Regions from separate parts of the Paenarthrobacter aromaticivorans genome, predicted to be linked through region 3. Evidence: riboswitches for the same ligand, from Rfam matches in the RefSeq annotation. Region 3 holds a riboswitch; each other region holds the start of a gene.
The links. Region 3 has a riboswitch for cyclic di-AMP ahead of KSW38_RS16665 (C40 family peptidase). Riboswitches for the same ligand answer to the same signal wherever they lie in the genome.
Positions count from the first base shown of each region.

Region 1: linked by a shared signal. The riboswitch ahead of KSW38_RS17790 (hypothetical protein) and the one ahead of KSW38_RS16665 (C40 family peptidase) in region 3 are both predicted to bind cyclic di-AMP.
Region 2: linked by a shared signal. The riboswitch ahead of KSW38_RS02430 (NlpC/P60 family protein) and the one ahead of KSW38_RS16665 (C40 family peptidase) in region 3 are both predicted to bind cyclic di-AMP.
Region 4: linked by a shared signal. The riboswitch ahead of KSW38_RS00510 (aggregation-promoting factor C-terminal-like domain-containing protein) and the one ahead of KSW38_RS16665 (C40 family peptidase) in region 3 are both predicted to bind cyclic di-AMP.

Region 1 covers NZ_JAHOPC010000012.1:82,594-86,847, reverse strand. The annotation lists gene KSW38_RS17805 (DUF6480 family protein) at 1-9, shown strand, start outside; gene KSW38_RS17800 (ATP-dependent DNA ligase) at 98-1,165, opposite strand; gene KSW38_RS17795 (hypothetical protein) at 1,213-1,446, shown strand; cyclic di-AMP (ydaO/yuaA leader) riboswitch at 1,576-1,726, shown strand; gene KSW38_RS17790 (hypothetical protein) at 1,729-3,087, shown strand; gene KSW38_RS17785 (PucR family transcriptional regulator) at 3,322-4,254, opposite strand, start outside.
Region 2 covers NZ_JAHOPC010000001.1:505,929-510,182, reverse strand. The annotation lists gene KSW38_RS02440 (NCS2 family permease) at 1-588, opposite strand, end outside; gene KSW38_RS02435 (copper resistance CopC family protein) at 702-1,325, shown strand; cyclic di-AMP (ydaO/yuaA leader) riboswitch at 1,500-1,668, shown strand; gene KSW38_RS02430 (NlpC/P60 family protein) at 1,672-2,439, shown strand; gene KSW38_RS02425 (NAD(P)/FAD-dependent oxidoreductase) at 2,625-3,317, opposite strand; gene KSW38_RS02420 (universal stress protein) at 3,743-4,254, shown strand, end outside.
Region 3 covers NZ_JAHOPC010000011.1:31,135-35,388, reverse strand. The annotation lists gene KSW38_RS16670 (NlpC/P60 family protein) at 269-1,021, opposite strand; gene KSW38_RS16665 (C40 family peptidase) at 1,120-1,791, opposite strand; cyclic di-AMP (ydaO/yuaA leader) riboswitch at 1,853-2,016, opposite strand; gene KSW38_RS16660 (M23 family metallopeptidase) at 2,162-2,992, opposite strand; cyclic di-AMP (ydaO/yuaA leader) riboswitch at 2,999-3,228, opposite strand; gene KSW38_RS16655 (iron-dependent transcriptional repressor DtxR) at 3,428-4,123, opposite strand.
Region 4 covers NZ_JAHOPC010000001.1:111,145-115,398, forward strand. The annotation lists gene KSW38_RS00505 (sensor histidine kinase) at 1-1,325, shown strand, start outside; cyclic di-AMP (ydaO/yuaA leader) riboswitch at 1,460-1,617, shown strand; gene KSW38_RS00510 (aggregation-promoting factor C-terminal-like domain-containing protein) at 1,623-2,438, shown strand; gene KSW38_RS00515 (MerR family DNA-binding transcriptional regulator) at 2,650-3,408, shown strand; gene KSW38_RS00520 (pyridoxal phosphate-dependent decarboxylase family protein) at 3,419-4,254, opposite strand, start outside.

The DNA.
Region 1 (4,254 bases), on a different contig from region 3:
GAAGAGTAGCTCGTCGCCAAGCCGCTATCCCGTCGTTGCTCAACAACGGGATAGCGGCTCAACAACGTGATAACCGGCAACTGACGGACGCCCCGGGCTATGGCAGCCTCAGAATCTCCCCGAGGTCATAGTCAGCAGGCTCCTCCAGTTGGGAGTAGGTGCAGCTCTCCGGAGTCCGGTCCGGACGCCATCGACGAAATTGGGTGGTGTGCCGGAACCGGTCGCCTTCCATGTAGTCATAGGCAACCTCGATAACCAGCTCGGGCCGGAGGGGAACAAAGGAGAAGTCCTTGCCGGCGCTCCACCGGCTCTGCGCGCCCGGCATTCGGGAACCCGTAGCTGCGGCGTCTCCTTGATCGGCCCACTGACCCCAAGGATGTTCGCTGAACTCCGTCTGGTATGGCTCAAGTTCCGCCACCAGGCTTTCGCGCTTGGCCATGGGGAACGAAGCCACCACCCCCACGTGCTGCAGCTGACCGGCGTCGTTATACAGCCCAAGCAGCATGGATCCGACAACCTTTCCCGTTTTGTGCCAGCGGAATCCAGCCACCACGCAGTCCGCGGTCCGTTCATGCTTGGTTTTGAACATGACGCGCTTATTCGGCTGGTACGTCCCCCCGAGCGGCTTGGAAAGTATGCCGTCCAGCCCAGCACCTTCCAGCTGCACGAACCACTCCTGGGCTTGGTCGAGTTCCGTCACCGCCGGCGTAACGTACACGGGCGCCTCAGCCTTGGCCAGTGCCTGCTCCAAGGCAGCTCGACGCTCGGAAAACGGCTTGTCCATGAGGTTCTCGTCTCCCAGCGCGAGGATGTCGAATCCGATGAAGGAGGACGGGGTGCTCCCGGCAAGCATCCGTACACGGCTATCTGCGGGGTGGATTCGCTGCTGAAGGCCTTCGAAGTCGAGCCTGTTCCCAGCTATGAGGACGATCTCGCCGTCGATCACGCATTTGTCCGGAAGATTCTTCTGAAGGGCTTCCACCAGCTCAGGGAAATACCGTGTCATGGGACGTTCGTTGCGGCTGCCCAGGATGATCTCATCCCCGTCCTTGAAAACGATGGTCCTGAACCCGTCCCATTTGGGCTCAAAATGGCCCACATCAGGGATCGAAGGAACGGACTTGGCAAGCATGGGCGAAATGGGCGGCATCACTGGGAGGTCCATACGACTATGTTCTACCTGCCGCTCGCGGCTGAAGCTAGTCTTGGGCCATGGATATCTTGGCCGTTCTAGTGGCAGTGCTGGCAGCACCTGCCCTCGTTGCGGCCCTATGGTTCTGGGTCTCGCGCCAGAACAGCCAGGGGAAAGTCCGGCGCGGCGCCACGGGTGGGATGCTGGGAGTGGCGGACGAAATCTTCCGACCCGAAACCCATTACGCACACCAAGTCCAAAGGATCGAGCACGAGCTGCCAGCCCCGGCTCCGGCACCGGAGCCTAAGTCCTAAGGGACCTTCGCGCTGGAAGGCGTCCCGCCCGTTACATTAATGTGACTTTAGTATGGCGCTCATGTACGGTCTAAGAGCGACCCGTATCTCCGCTGGGCCGCTTCCGGGTTGACGCCGAGCTCTGCCGCAAACCGGGATCCGCCAGACTCGCGGCAGAGACGGGGGACCCAGAGTTCCCGGGCCTGATTTTCCATAGGCCCTTGGGGTGAAGCCGCCATGTGCGGCCGGACGGCCTCGTCCGAACCCGACAGCTAACCTCGCAGGCGTTGAGAGGCAACCACCATGTCCCCAACCATGGATCAGCCGCGCCGCGCCCAAATAGCGCGCGAGCGCACCCAGCCAACCGGACGCCGTCGGGCCCAACCCAGCGGATCCTCCACCAGCGCGCCAGCAGAAGGTTTAGAAGGCACGACGCCGGAACCCGCCACTGCTTCCACTCCCACCCCTGTGGCACCCACCACGCGCGCGGCCGCTCGCGCGGCAGAGCGTGCACGGGCAGCCCAGGCAGTTATTTCAGCTGAGACAGCTCCCGCTGAAACTGCTCCAACAGAAACAGCACCGGTGGACTCTGCTCCGGCGGATTCTGCTCCGGCGGGTTCTGCTCCCCTGGAGCAGGCAACTGCTGCGATTCCAACTGTTCAGGCGCCCGAACCGGTCGCGTCCGAACCGCCTGCGAATCCCGAGCCGGCCACCGCTGCCATCCCGATCGTTCAAGCGCCCATCCCTGCCGCTGCGCCCACCGCCGCCGCGCACGAACCCGAACCAGCCACCGCTGCGATCCCGGTCGTTCAGGCAACGAGCCCTGCCCAGCTCGCCGCGGCCGCGACCGCCGCTGCTGGTCTCGCAAGCCGGAAAGCCCTTCGCGCCCAGGAAACCGAGAGCAGTAATGCCCGTAAGGCGGCACCCGCTGCCGAAACCCTGGCAAGCGCCCCTACCTTCGGAGCTTCATCCGTGGGCGGGTCATCACGGGGTGGGTCATCTCGGGGTGGGTCGTCCTTCAGCCACGAACCACACGCCGTGCTCACCAAGGCGGCCTCGGTTAAAACAATGGGCCAGCGCATGGCAGTTGTAGCTGGAGCCTTGGGCTTGGTGTTGACTGTTGGCACCATGAGCCAGGCCTTCGAGCTTCCCTTCTTCGGGCAGGAAACGCCGACGAAGGAAGCCAGTGACGCAAAGACGGGTGGCGACAGCAGGCAGTCAACTTCGGCCGCCCCTGCACCCACCTCGTCCACCTCCACCGCCACCGCTTCGTCGGCCACCAGCGAGGCCGGACTGCCGGCAACTGTTGCAACGCAGTCGTCAGAAGAGGCACCCGCTCAGTCGCCGTCGTCCCTTCCGACTCCGCAGGTTTCACTTGCGGATCCTGTTTGGGTTCCTTCGGCAGTCCCGTCAGCTGTTGTTCCTGTGCCGGGCGTGACCACTCCTGTCCCAACCCAGCCGGCCCCGAGCCCGGTCCCGTCGGACACGGTTACCACCCCACCGGCCACGACCACCCCGACTCCAACGGGGACTCCGGCGCCCACTCCAACACAGACTCCGGCGCCAAAGCCGACCGGCAGCCCCAGCACCACCACACCGTCCACTGATTCACCCTTGGATCTGGACTCCGTACTTGACGGCGCCACAGGGATCTTGAAATGAGCACGCGGCTTCCCAGGACCAGCGCGCACGTCGGATGGCACGGCCGGTACTGCAGCAGCAGCCGCACTGCCACGTTCCGCAGTCGGATGGGCCGCTGGAGCTGCCAGCGGTTGCGCCGAGCCTAAGGACTCACGGCACCAGGAATCATCGCAATAGGAATAGCAGCAACAAGATGGGGCAGGCACCTACCAGGGTGTCTGCCCCTTGTGCTCCCTTCCGCACCTGATCCGGGGCCTAGATCCGGGGCCGCGAGGCCCACCTCTGGGCCTTCAGTGCGGCGTGCAACTCGAGCCTGATCCCACCGCTCAACGGATCAGCTCCGATGAGCTGGCGGATGCGGCCGAGGCGGTTGTAGATGCTGCTCCTGTGCAGATGAAGTTTCGCGGCAACGTCCTGCACTGAGCTGTCGTTGTCATAGAGCAGTTCCAACACGGGCAGGAGTTCGCCGTTCTTATCCTGGTCCTCCAAAGTCCTGAAATGAACGGAGCCCGTATCATCCCAGCCGCCCGGCGCCTGAAGACGATCGAAGAGTTGATAAACGCCCACCGCCCGGCTCTCCACCAGTTCCCCGAGGGGCGGATCCACGGCTGCGGCCTGCGCTGCCACCTTCGATTGCCTGTAGGCGCCTGCCAATTGCCGGATAACCTGGAACGGCTCACTGATGCCCAGGATCACCCGGTCCACTTTGCGGCCCGCCCGCTTTGCGAGCTCCAATTGATAGTGCACCAGGACCTGGGCGTGATCCGCCCTGCCACCGGATTCGCGGAACAGGACAACGGAATGCGTCTCCGTCCCGGCGCTGAACAGCGCGGCGTTGACACCAATGGTGGACTGCAGCGCTGCTGTTCGGTGCGTTAGCGTGGCGGCGATGGGGTCGACGTCGGTTCCGCCGCCGTCCGCGTCCAGGATGGTCACCAGTTGCCACGGACCGCGGCCTTGGATCTCCTTCCAACCGGCCACCGCTGCCACTGCGTTCGACTCGCCGGTGCAGGCCGCCAGAAACTCCTGCTCCCGCCTCCTGCGAAACTCTGACTCGGCCGTATTGGAATCGAGCAGCAAACCAGCCAACAGATCCAGTTCGTCACGCACGCCGGGCAATTCGGCGAGTATCGCCGTCGCGGTTTGCTCCTCAAGGTCCTGCTGCACCCATAAGTAGCCCACCCGAAA
Region 2 (4,254 bases), on a different contig from region 3:
GACGGCGAACACCAACGTTGGCCAGCCCATCAGCTTGCCATCCACGCCAAGGCCGAGCGGGACCGTGGTGCCGGCGGCATCCGGGATGCGTCGGACGAAACCAGCGTTGACCAGCCCGATCAAGGCGATGAAGAGGCCAATCCCTACTACGATCGCCGTCTTGAGCGCTTCCGGGACGGCCCTGAAAACGGCCGTGCGGAATCCAGTCAGTACCAGGATGAGCATGGTGAGACCCGAAAGCACCACCAGCCCCATCATGTCCGGCCATGTCAGCCCCGGGTGGGAGGCAACCGTCACGGCGACGAATGCGTTCACTCCCAGGCCAGTTGCCACGGCGAAGGGGTGCTTGGCCCAGGCGCCCATGAGGATGGTGAGGATGCCCGCTACGAAGGCAGTGGTTGCCGCTACGGCCGTGAAGCCGAGTGATGCTCCGCTCGAGTCTGCCCCGGAGAGGATCAGCGGGTTCAGCACCACGATGTAGCTCATGGCGAAGAAGGTTGCGAAGCCGCCGCGAATTTCCCGCGAGTATGTGGACCCGCGCTCGGAGATCTTGAAGTAGCGGTCGATTGCAGAACCTTGTTTAAGCATGAAGGTCTCCGGGGATCGGGGGAGTTTGCTCTCAAATCCTATGCCCGCCAATGTGGGCTGCTGGAACGATTCGCCTAGTCTGTAAGGAAGCCAACACTAGGAGAAACCGCCCCATGCGTACCATCCGCCCGCTTCTGGCCGCCGTCGTAGCCGCTATCGCTTTCGCTTCCGCGTTGCTGTTTGGTGCAGCTCCGGCCTCCGCGCACGACGTCGCCGAATCAACAACTCCGGCCAACGGTGCCCGGGTGGCTGAAGTGCCGGCGTCGGTATCCATCACGTTCAACAACCGGCCACTTGCCATCGGTTCGGGCGTGACTGTCACCGCTGGGGGCGAAAACTGGGCAGATGGCGCAGTGGAAATCATCGACAACATGGCTGTTCAGAAGCTGCGTCCGGGCGCTCCTGCCGGCGAATACACGGTGGTGTGGCGCGCGGTCAGTTCAGACTCCCACCCAATCGAGGGAACCTTCAAGTTCACAGCTTCCGGGACAGGCACGACGACGGCGGGCGGCTCAGCAGGTGCCTCCCCTTCGGCTTCGGCGGTTGTTCCGACGGCGGGCACAGCCGCTCCCGGTACGGAAAATACTGAGCCGGCTCCGGCAGCTTCCCAACCATTCCCCTGGAGCATCGTTGGCCTCGCTGTGGTGGCGATCGCTCTTGTGATCTTCCTCGCCGTTACCGCGCGGAAGAAGCTCGCGGCTCCGAGCGAGCCGGATGGCGAAAATTCCCCGGAATAGCAGGGTTTTCTACATACTTGCGAAGATCTCGAAACGGTCACCGCGACACGCCAAAAACGAACCGCTCGTTACGTAAATGTGACTTTGGGGTGATCTTCCCGTACGGTTGTACTTGTGCCTGTTCCACGTAACGGGCATTTCCGGCCTGATTGCCTAGCTCTGCCGCAGTCCGGAATCCGTTCGCAGACAAACCTACGGCAGAGACGGGGAACCCATTTTGGCCCGCTTTCAGAGCGCGCCTTGGGGTGAAGTCACGAAGCTTCCGCTGAACAGCGGGGGATAGTGGCCGGGTGACTCCCATCCGAATCCGACAGCTAACCTCGCAGGCATCGGGAGAGGCTCTTTCATGTCTTCACGCATTCTTCGCGGCCGTCGTAAGGCGGACAGCGTACGTCCTAATCCGTTCATCTCCATCTCCAAGGCAGTTGCCAGCAACGCATCTGGCGCAGGTCGCCAGGCCGCTGTCATCGCAGCAGCTTCAGGCCTCGTCCTGACGGGCTCCATTGCTGCCCACGCAGCAGAGACCCCTGTCCAGCGCGACTCCAGCCCCGCTACTGTCGCCGAGACCGTAACTGAGGGTCCCACCAAGGTTGTTACGGCCGCATCCACGGCCACGATTAACTTCGAGCGCCCCGCGGTTGCTTCCGTGGCGGCTCCCGTCATTGAAAAGCCGGCTCCCGTTGCTCCGGCTCCGGTTGCCAAGAAGGCCGCGGCAACGACCACCGTCCAGGCATCTGCAACCACTACGGCTACCGCTCCTGTTGCGGCTGCTCCCGCTGCAGCTCCGGCTGTTGGTGGCGTCAACGCTGCCATGGTCGCCTCGGCTTACGCCCAGATCGGCATCATGCAGGATTGCACCGCCATGGTGGAAAGGGCCCTCGGCTCTGCAGGCATCCCGGTTGGGGACCTCGCACCCATGCAGTTCCTGAACTACGGCAAGGTTGTCAGCGACCCCCAGCCCGGTGACATGATCGTCCAGTCCGGCCACGTAGCCATCTACATCGGCAACGGCCAGGCTATCAGCGGAGGCATCAACGGCAACCAGACGGGCATCCACCCGATCAGCTGGCTCACCGCAACCGGCCCCATCACGTACGTACGCGCTGGCGCCTAAGCTTCACGCTCCAACTCAAAGGCCGGTGCCTTCGAGGACTCACGTCTTCGAAGGTACCGGCCTTCTGAGTTAATTTTTGTTCGTTTCAGGAACAGGCTTCGGTTGGCTCGACCATTTCCACGTTCCGGTTCCGGGCCAGAATTCCAGGCCAAGGGTTCTAGTCCTAGGTTCTAGTCCTAGGGGTTCTAGGCAAGGGCGATGCCTGGCCCGGCTGGGAGGGCCACCTTGGATGAGATCGCTTGCCCCACTGCCTTGGCTTGCCGCAGTACTTCCTTGGGCGTGGGCGTAATAAGTTCCCCTACGCCCACCAAGTGCATCCCGACGGCACGCATGGCTGCCGCGAAGTTCTGGCCTATGGCGATTCCCAGGTCGGCAAGCATTCGGCGTAGCTGGCTCTGCGCGCAGCGCGTCACCACGATGTGGTCGGCCAGGAGAACTCCGCTGGCTGTATGCACGGCCCACTGCCGCGGGGTGGACTCAAGGGGGCCATAGACGCTCAGCCCAGCCCTCAGGCTGGCCGTGTTCAGACTTGCGACGGGCCCGTATCCCAGCTGCGAGGACGAGTCTCCACCGAGGAAGTCAAGACGAACAGCGCGTGTGGTGGTGCGGACATCCAAGTGATGGCTGGCGGCGTAGTTGCGCAAATGGCGCAGGATTTCGTTGCGTTCCTGCATTGCCGCGGGGTCAGCTACGTCGCAGCGCTGGATCATTCCTGTGTGCACCGCCGGTCCGGTGGCCGATAAAGTACCAAAGCCATCCAGCACGATGGAACCTACGCCATAGCGGCTGAGTTCGCTGGCAACAGCCAAGCCGGAGAGACCGGTGCCGATCACCACGGTAGTAGTCCGTTCCGTGACGGAATCAGGAGTGAGTGACACTGCTTGGGTTCCTCCTTGACGTGTGTGCCTTTCGGCAGCGCGTGGGATCGCGTCCGAGTTCCCCAAGCGGCCGCAAATAAATGGCCGGGTTGTGTCCTGGGACACTTTTGCCGGCCATTCGGTGACTCGAACACTACCGAACTTTTTCTGCCATGGATAGCCTCCGCGACAGCGTGTTTTGGATGTTCATCCGCAGCGCAACCTGAAGGACGGAGAGCGTGCCAAAAACCGAGCCCGGACCGTTATCCACATACCCGATAGTCGCCTTGATTCGGCATTGCCAACCGAGAATAGTGGGCATTGGAAGGAGAACCCCACGGGTTCTTCGCCCTGGCTATTTGGTTGCACCAGCAAGGGAACACCGGTACGGAGAACCTCTGGCAGAATGGCCGGAACATCAAGCAGTAGGTGGAGAGGCGGGCCCCATGGACCAGCACGGCAGACACGTTGAAGAACCGCGGGACGGCGAGGACCAGGCTGTGGCGCCTGGCGGAATCGTCGTCGGAGTGGATGGTTCCGAGCACGGTCAATGCGCCCTTGTATGGGCTGCGCGTGAGGCGGACCGGCGCCAACTTCCCCTGCATATAGTCACGGCTTATTCGGTGCCGATCTTCGCAGCCTCCGGCCTCGACGGCGGATACGCCACTGTGGACGATTCCGTGATCCGCGAGGGCGCGGAAGCAATCGTCAAGCAGGCCATGGATAAAGTCTCCAGTTACAACATCGACGTCGACGCTTCAGTGGAGAATGGTGATGCCGCGGGTGTCCTCCTTGACCTCTCCGCGGACGCTGCCCTTCTGGTGTTCGGCAGCCGTGGCCGTGGTGGCTTTGTCGGGCGTCTCCTGGGCTCGGTCAGCAGCGCCTTGCCGGCTCACGCAAAATGCCCCACCGTAACGGTCCCGCTGTATTGCGCAGACCGTTTGGGCGAGAACACCGA
Region 3 (4,254 bases):
GTAAGCACTTATATGCCGTATCAACGAATTTTTCCGCCGTTTCGCCTGCGGTGTTGGCGAAAGTTCATGTGCGGGACACTTTTGCTGAGGACGCGGAAGTTCGCTAGAGCCACGCAAACGGGGCCGGCGACACCTATATTTGGGCGTCGCCAGCCCGTCTGAGTGGCAGCGACGTAAATGGGTGTCACCACGAGGTTGAGTCGCCGCGATAGTTAAAGCAGAACACCCCGCCGGCCTGCGCCTGCGGGGTGTTCTGTGGAGTACTTGATCAGCCGTTGACGCGGATGAAAACCGGGCCGGAGCCAACGTTCACGCTGAACAGTGCCGTGGTGGATCCGTTCCATCCACCGTGGACTGCCATGCCGTTGCCGACGTAAACAGCGATGTGCGCCATTCCGCCGAAGCCACCGTTGGCATAGTAAGCGAGGTCGCCGGGCTGGGCTTCAGCTGCACTGACCGTGCGGCCGAGGGAGAGGTAGCCGGCCGGCCAATCGTGGAAGTGAATACCGACTGCGGCCAGCGAGTTGGTCACCAGCATGGTGCAGTCCTGCGTGACACCGAGCTGTGCGTAGGCCGCTGCAGCGATAGCCGCACCGAGGCCGCTGGATGCAGCAGGCGCCTTGGCTGCAGACGCATCCGAGTTGACCGCCAAAGTAGCGGTGCCACCGGCTGCCGGAGCTTCCTTGGCAGCGGCCTTCTCGACGACGGGAGCCGGGGCTTCCACAGTCTTGACCACAGGGCGCTCGTAGGAGATGGCAACGCTGGAATCGGCAGCAATGGTGGCCTGGGCAACCGACTGCACGTCAAGCGCAGACGCAGATGTAGATTCCCGCTGGACGTTGGTGTCGGCAGCATTTGCAGCAACGCCGCTGGTCAGGACAAGGCCCGATGCAGCTGCGATCACTGCTGCCTGACGGCCAACGCCACCGGCGTTGTCGCTGACAGCCTTGGCAATGACGGCAAGTGAGCTGGTCTTGGGGGCCTCAGCTCGATGCCGTGCAACCTTGTGTGCACTGGTCATGATTACTCTCTTTTCGTATCCGCGCACGCTGGGATCGCACGCGGGTAATGGGCTGCCAGCACTTGGGGGGCATGCTGGCTTACCCCGAATGGGATTTTCTAGCGGAGGGTGTAGAACGAGGATGTGCCGGTGGAAGCCACGGAGTGCAGAAGCGTGCCCTGGCTGGGGTTCAAAGCGCTGATCATCATGCCGTTACCGACGTAGATGCCCACGTGGGCTCCACCGTTCTGCACGACGAGGTCGCCGGGGGAAGGGGTGCTGGTGGGCGTCATGATCGTCCAGGCATTGACGCGGGGGATGCTGATGCCGGCCTGGGCGTAAACCCACTGGGTGAATCCGGAGCAGTCCCAGCCGTTGGGGGAAGTGCCGCCCCAAACGTAGGGGTGGCCGATGCCGGTGTAAGCAATTGCTGCAAGTCCTGAGGCCGCGGCGCTTGAAGCGGCATCCTTGGCGCTGGAGGACAGGGAAGCGAGGGTGCCGTTCGCTTGGCCTTCGGTTGCCGTGCGCTGGGAGGCCCGCTGAACCTTGGGAGCTTCCTTGGTAGCCACAACGGGGCTTTCGAAGGAAACCGTTGCGGTGGGCTCCGCGGTAACAACTGCGGTGGCGACCAGCTGCTGGGTGCTGGAGGATTCTGACTTGGAGACGTCGGTGTCAGCGGCCTGGGCCGGGAGTCCAACGCTGAGAACGAGCCCCGAGGCTGCGGCCAGAACGGCAGCTTGGCGGCCTACGGTGCCTGCATTGGTTGAGACAGCCTTGGAAAGGGTGTTCAACGGGTTCGTGCGAACCAATTCGGCGCGATGGCGCGCAGGGGTAGTGCGTGATGACACGAAGGTAGCCTCTCCCAATGCCTGCGAGGTGAGCTGTCGGATTCGGATGGGAGTCATCCGGCCGCGCCGCTTCAAGGAAGCTTTTGCGACTTAACCCCAAGGTCTTCTGACTCGAAGACCAAAATTGGTTCCCCCGCCCCTGCCAGACGATTTTTGCGAACGGACCTTGAGTGGTGGCAGAGCTAGGCAATCCACTCAAGTGCATCGGCCCCCTAAAAAGCCGATGCGCTTTAGACGGTACAACAGATGTTCGTGAATGTCACATTCAGGTCACGGGGCGTGTCATGAATGCGATAGACAACCATCAACTTGCTTACAGCCAGCCCATGGGATCTACGACTTCGCCGTTTACCTGGACCTCGAAGTGGAGATGGCAGCCGGTAGATGCTCCTGTGGTGCCGCTCAGCGCGACGGTATCGCCGCGGCTGACAGTCTGCCCCACCTTGACGTTGAAGGACGACAGGTGGTTGTACGTGGTCTCAAGGCCGTTGCCGTGATCAATCACGACCCGGTTGCCTCCGCCGTACTCATGCCACCCGGCGAACGTGACCTTGCCCGCAGCTGCGGCGTGAACAGCGGTTCCGCACTGGGCTACGAAGTCCTGGCCACGGTGGAAGTCGCCGGTGCCGCCGGTAAGGGGGCTGACACGGTAGCCAAACGGCGATGCCGTGACCAGCTTGTCCAGCGGACTTCCCAAGGTGCCAAGTGAGGAGGCGCGCTGTATGCTTCCCGCTGACTGGGCGCTCAACAACTGCTTGAGCTTGCCGTCCGGGTCAGCGGCGGTAGCGACTGCTGCACGACTGAAATCGATTTTGGCAGAGGCTGCTGCAGAAACTTCGGGCTGACTGCCACCGGGCACGGAGAGGGCCGACTCGGCCTGACCGGACTCGGACGTGGCCATGACGGGGCTTGTGGCAGGCAGGCCTACAGTCAGGGCAAGTCCGGTGGCGGCAAGCGCGACACCGGCCTTCTGCCCGACACCACTGGCTGCGGCGAAGTCGGCTACCTGGCGCAACGGGCTCTTACGGCGGCGCACCTGACGCGGGGTGTCGCGTGGCCGGATCTCCATTGCGGCGCGGGCTGGCCGCAGCTCAGCAGCGGGGCCGGACGCGCGGCGGCGGCCCCTGACGTTCTGCGATGTCAAACTCTGTTCCTCTCTGGAAAGCCTGCGAAGTTAGCTGTCGGATTCGGGTCAGAGAGTTCAAAGACCCGGTCCGCACGAAGCGCAAACGGCACACAGGTGTCCCCGGAAGGACTTGCGTTAGTAGGCACTTCTGCTGCGGACTTCACCCCAAGGCTGCTTCTTTAGGCAGCCGCTTGTGGTTCCCCCGCCTCTGCCAGTAGTTGATGACACACCTGATCTGCTGGCAGAGCTCGGCTCCAGATCAGGTAACGCTTTGGTATCGGCGCTAGTAGATAACTATAGGCGATTAAAGCCCGCAGTAATAAATTCGTTATCTTTCCAAACGACCGTGTTGTGGGTGTCCCCATATCATCAGTCGCGGAAATCCGCAGGTCACGCGCGTGCCAGCCATCCCAAAGTGAGGTTTGACACCCCCGCGGTCCGGGAAAGTCAGAGTCAGTTGACGGCCACGAAGACGTGCGCAGCTACCTCGGGAGGCAGCTCCAGTGCTCCTTCAATGCCAGGAACGCGGACGGAGATGTACTCCCCCACCCGCTCCAAGGAGACACTCGCGCCGGGACGAATTCCGCCTTCATCGAGCTGGGTGAGGAGCTCGGGCTCAACCTGGATGGGTTCAGCAAGCCGGCTGACCACTACACGGGAATCGGCAGCGTACCCGTCCATCGCATGCAGCAGGTTCACGTCCAGGCGGGCAAGGGGCTGGTTGGCGAGACCGCCAAGGGCTTCCAAACCCGGGATGGGGTTGCCATACGGTGACTCGGTGGGGTGTTCCAACAATTCATAGAGCCGCCGCTCCACCCGTTCACTCATGACGTGCTCCCAGCGACATGCTTCGTCATGAACGTACGCCCAGTCCAGACCAATGACGTCCGCCAGGAGCCTCTCGGCAAGGCGGTGCTTCCGCATGACTTCGGTTGCCCGCTTGCGCCCAACTTCGGTCAGCTCCAGATGGCGGTCGTTGGACACAATCACCAGGCCATCGCGCTCCATGCGTCCAATGGTCTGGGAAACCGTGGGACCCGAGTGCCGCAGACGCTCCGCAATGCGTGCTCGAAGAGCCACGATGTTCTCTTCTTCAAGCTCCAAAATGGTCCGAAGATACATCTCAGTGGTATCGATCAGATCCGTCATCCAGCTCAGCTCTCCTCGAACGCATTTCTTGCGTAATCTCCACCGTACCGCGTCCCAGCCAAGGTGGACGGTGTCCAACCGACACCTCAGGAACGTAACCCCAGCCTAGCTTATTTGGAATTACTCTGGAT
Region 4 (4,254 bases), on a different contig from region 3:
AACTGGACAAGCAGTTGGAGCAGGCCTCAAGCCGCGCGAATGAATTCGGCAGGCCGCCGTCGAGCTTTCCCTCAAGCGGTCGGCCAGATCCACTGGAGGCCCGTGGCCAAGGTGCCGGGACGCTCAACGCGCGGATCGATGGTTCCGCGGTCATCAACTCGGGCTTCCTCAACGCAAACGGTCGCCGCGTGGCACTCTCGGCAGAAGACAAGCAGGTCCTGCTCTCGCTCCCCCGCGACAAGGGGCCCGTTGACCGTTCATTGTCCAACGGCGACTACCGGCTGGTGGCAGTTGAGACCCCCTACGGCGACATTATTGTGACGGGCCTACCGTTGGCTGACAAGCAAAACGCCGAGGCCTCGCTCGTATGGACCATGGTGTTTGTTTCCCTTGGCGGCCTGGTTCTGATCGGCCTCGCGGGCACTGTCATCATTCGCAGGACCATGCGGCCACTGGAGCAACTCTCGGAGGTTGCAACCAAGGTATCGCGCCTTCCCCTCGACGCCGGTGAAGTGGCACTCGCGGTGCGCGTACCGCCGTCGGCCTCCCATCCAGGAACAGAAGTTGGCAGCGTTGGCCACGCCTTGAACCAAATGCTCAACAACGTTTCCAGGGCCCTGGAAGCCCGTCAGGAGAGCGAAACCAAGGTCCGGCAGTTCGTTGCCGATGCCTCCCACGAACTTCGGACGCCGCTGACCGCCATTCGTGGGTACACCGAACTCCTTCGTATGACGGAGAACTTCACGGAGGACGGCAGGAAATCGCTGGCACGGGTCCAGAGTCAGTCGGAACGGATGACCACGCTTGTGGAGGACCTGTTGCTGTTGGCGCGTCTGGACGAAGGCCAGGCGTTGAAAGTCACCGATGTGGACCTGACGCAGCTGGTGATCGAGACCGTCAGCGACGAAAAGGTGATGGCACCGGACCACATATGGAAGCTCCAGCTCCCTGACGAGCCCATTACAGTGCGCGGGGACGCGACCCAGCTGCATCAGGTGCTGGCCAATCTGCTGTCCAACGCCCGCAAGCACACCGATCCAGGTACCACGGTGGTCACAGGCGTCATGCTCTCCGCGGACGGTAGTGCGGTGGTCACAGTCACCGACAACGGGCCTGGTATTCCCGCTGGGTTCCAGAGCCGTATCTTCTCGCGGTTTGCCCGGGCTGACGCGGCGAGATCGGGGTCGGAAGGAACCTCCGGATTGGGCCTGTCAATCGTCGAATCCATCGTCCAGGCGCATGGGGGAAGTGTGGAAGTGACGTCCCGGCCGGGACACACCGAATTCGCTCTTCGCTTTCCTACGGCTTTGAACGACCGCATATAACGAATCGGGCAACATGACGCGCCGTGAACGTGATCTCTGTTACCCAAATGTGACTTAAGCCGAAACCTCCTGTACCTTCGAAAGGGTGGGTCGCCCCTAACTGGCCCGCACCCGGGATGCGCCGAGCTCTGCCACTTCCCGGAGTTCCGTTCTCATTCGAGGCAGAGACGGGGGACCCAGAGTCTCCGGGCACAGTACTTTCCTTGCCCTTGGGGTGAAGCCGCAGCTACGCGCGCGGCCGGATGACCTCATCCGAACCCGACAGCTAACTCCGCAGGCGCTGAGAGGTAATCACACATGTCTGAATTCAACGATCAGACGCGCCCTTCCGCGCGTCACCGTGACGAACACACTGCTCCCCTGACGAAGTCGCAAGCCGTTCTGAAGAACGCTGCACGGCGCGGCAAGACCGGGCAACGAATGTCAGTTGTTGCAGGAGTCGTTGCCGCAGCATTGGGCGTTGCATCGCTCGGCCAGGCAGCAAACGCCGCATTCAATCTCCCCGAAACGAGCCAGGCGTCCGAGACGCAGGCTACCGCCCAGGTCAGCAACAAATCAGCGGAAATCTCTGCGTCCTTGGATGCTGCTGCCAAGAAGGGCGCTGCAGACAGGGCTGCTGCAGACCAGGCGGCTGCGGCACAGGCCGCTGCCGAGAAGGCTGCCGCGGAGAAGGCTGCGGCCGAGAAAGCCGCTGCCGACCAGGCAGCTGCCGCCGAGAAGGCTGCCGCTGATGCAGCCGCCAAGCAGGCTGCGGATGCCGCCGCTGCTGCAGCCGCGGCCGCTGCTGCGGCTCCCAAAGCCGTGGACGATCCCGCTGCTGCCAAGGCATACGCCGCCAGCATCCTCGCAAACTACGGTTGGGGTCCGGGTGAAATGACTGCCCTGAACACACTGTGGGAGAAGGAATCCAACTGGCGGACCACCGCGACCAACACATCCAGTGGCGCCTACGGAATCGTGCAGTCATTGCCGGCCTCCAAGATGGCAACTGCAGGCGATGACTGGCTGACCAACTACCAGACCCAGATCAAGTGGGGCCTGAACTACATCAAGGAACGCTACGGCTCCCCCTCCGCCGCCCTCGCCTTCCACTTGGCCAACAACTGGTACTAAGCCAACTCAATAAGCACGTTTGAGCCCACCCCAGCGGGCTCAAACGTTCAGGGCACGATTGCCGCCCCGTTTTCCGCCGTTCGCAGCAGGGATTACTGCAGCCAACGGCGGGACCGGGGCGGTTTTCGCGTTTAACCTGCCTTCCCAGGTTTAAGAAATCGGACGACGCCGGCTTGCACCTGACGTTACGTCAGGACTTAGCGTTGTGCTCATGACGGGAACAAGGGGATCCGGACCGTGGAGCATCGGTGAGCTCGCCACAGCATGTGGCGTCAGCGTGCGGACGCTCCACCATTACGACGAGATCGGGCTGCTGTCCGCAAGCCAAAGGACACCGTCCGGTCATCGCCGGTATTCGGAGGGCGACCTGCGCCGGCTATACCGGATCAGATCCCTTCAGATGCTGGGGCTTCCGCTCGCGGCCATCGGCAAGGCGCTGCAAACGCCCGAGGATGATCCGGAGTCCCTTCGGGGCCTCCTCCAGCAGCAGTTGGTCCATGTGCAGGAGCACGCCCAGCAGCTCCAAGCGCTCCAAAACCGTTTGGGCGAGCTCTTGTCACGCATGGACGGACACGCCATGCCCACCCCTGAACAATTCATGTCAACGTTGGAGATGATCACCGTGCTCGAAAACAACTTCACAGCCGAACAACGCCAGCAACTCGCGGACAAGCGGGAAGAACTCGGCGCAGAAAAAGTCGAAGCCGCCAAGCAGCAGTGGGCTGCCTTGGTGGAAGAAGGACTGGCGCACGTCCAAGCCGAGAGGCCCGTCACGGATCCCTCCGTCCAGGAATGGGTGCGCTCATGGGACGGTATCGGTTCCATGTTCCACTCGAGTGAGGACACCAAAGCTGCAGCGCGTGCAGCCTGGCAGGAAAACAGCCAGGCCATCAGCGCGGGACTGCCGTGGAGCGCTGAGCAGTTGGCCGGGCTGATGGCTTACCTGGAAAAGGCGCGCTCGGCCTTGTAACAGGACGTCGCTATGCTTCCGGTTCGGCCTCTGCCGCACCTCGAACGGCTGCGATCGAGGCAGCGACGTCACCTGCGTCCGTGGACCAGTTACTCACCGAAATCCGGAGGATTTCGCGTCCGCGCCATGAGGAACCTGACATCCACACAATGCCTTCGGCCATGAGTCTCTGGGTGACGCGGTGAGTGCGGTCATCGCTGCCGAAGGCGACCGACACCTGCGTGAAAACGACGTCGTTCAGAATTTCCACGCCCGGGATACCGGCGAGGCCCTCCGCCAACGCGCGGGCGTTTGCGGCAAGCCTGTCCACCATGGCAATGACTCCGGACCTGCCCAGCTGTCGCAGGGCAGCCCATACGGGGATGCCCCGGGCCCTACGGGACAGTTCCGGAACTTTGTCGAACGGATCACCCAGTCCGGTCTCGGTTGCAATGAGGTAGCTCGTATGGATGCTGAAGGCGCGTCTCAGGGCTTCGGGGCGGGAGACGATGGCCAGGCCACAGTCGTACGGGACGTTCAATGTTTTGTGGGCGTCGGTGGCCCACGAATCGGCCTCCTCTACTCCAGCCAGCCGCCCGCGTAGATGTGGGCTGACCGCCGCCCACAACCCAAATGCGCCATCCACATGCACCCAAGCCTCGCGGTCGTGGGCTACCGCAATGGCTTCGGACATCGGATCGAACGCTCCGGAATGCAGATTGCCCGCCTGCAGGCACACGAGGGAAGGTCCAGGTTGTTCATCCATGGCATCCGCGAGGGCGTCCGGCAGGATCCTGCCTTGATGGTCCGTGTCCACGGGAACGCATGCTCCCAGCCCCAGATACCGCAGGGCGAGGTCCACGGCGG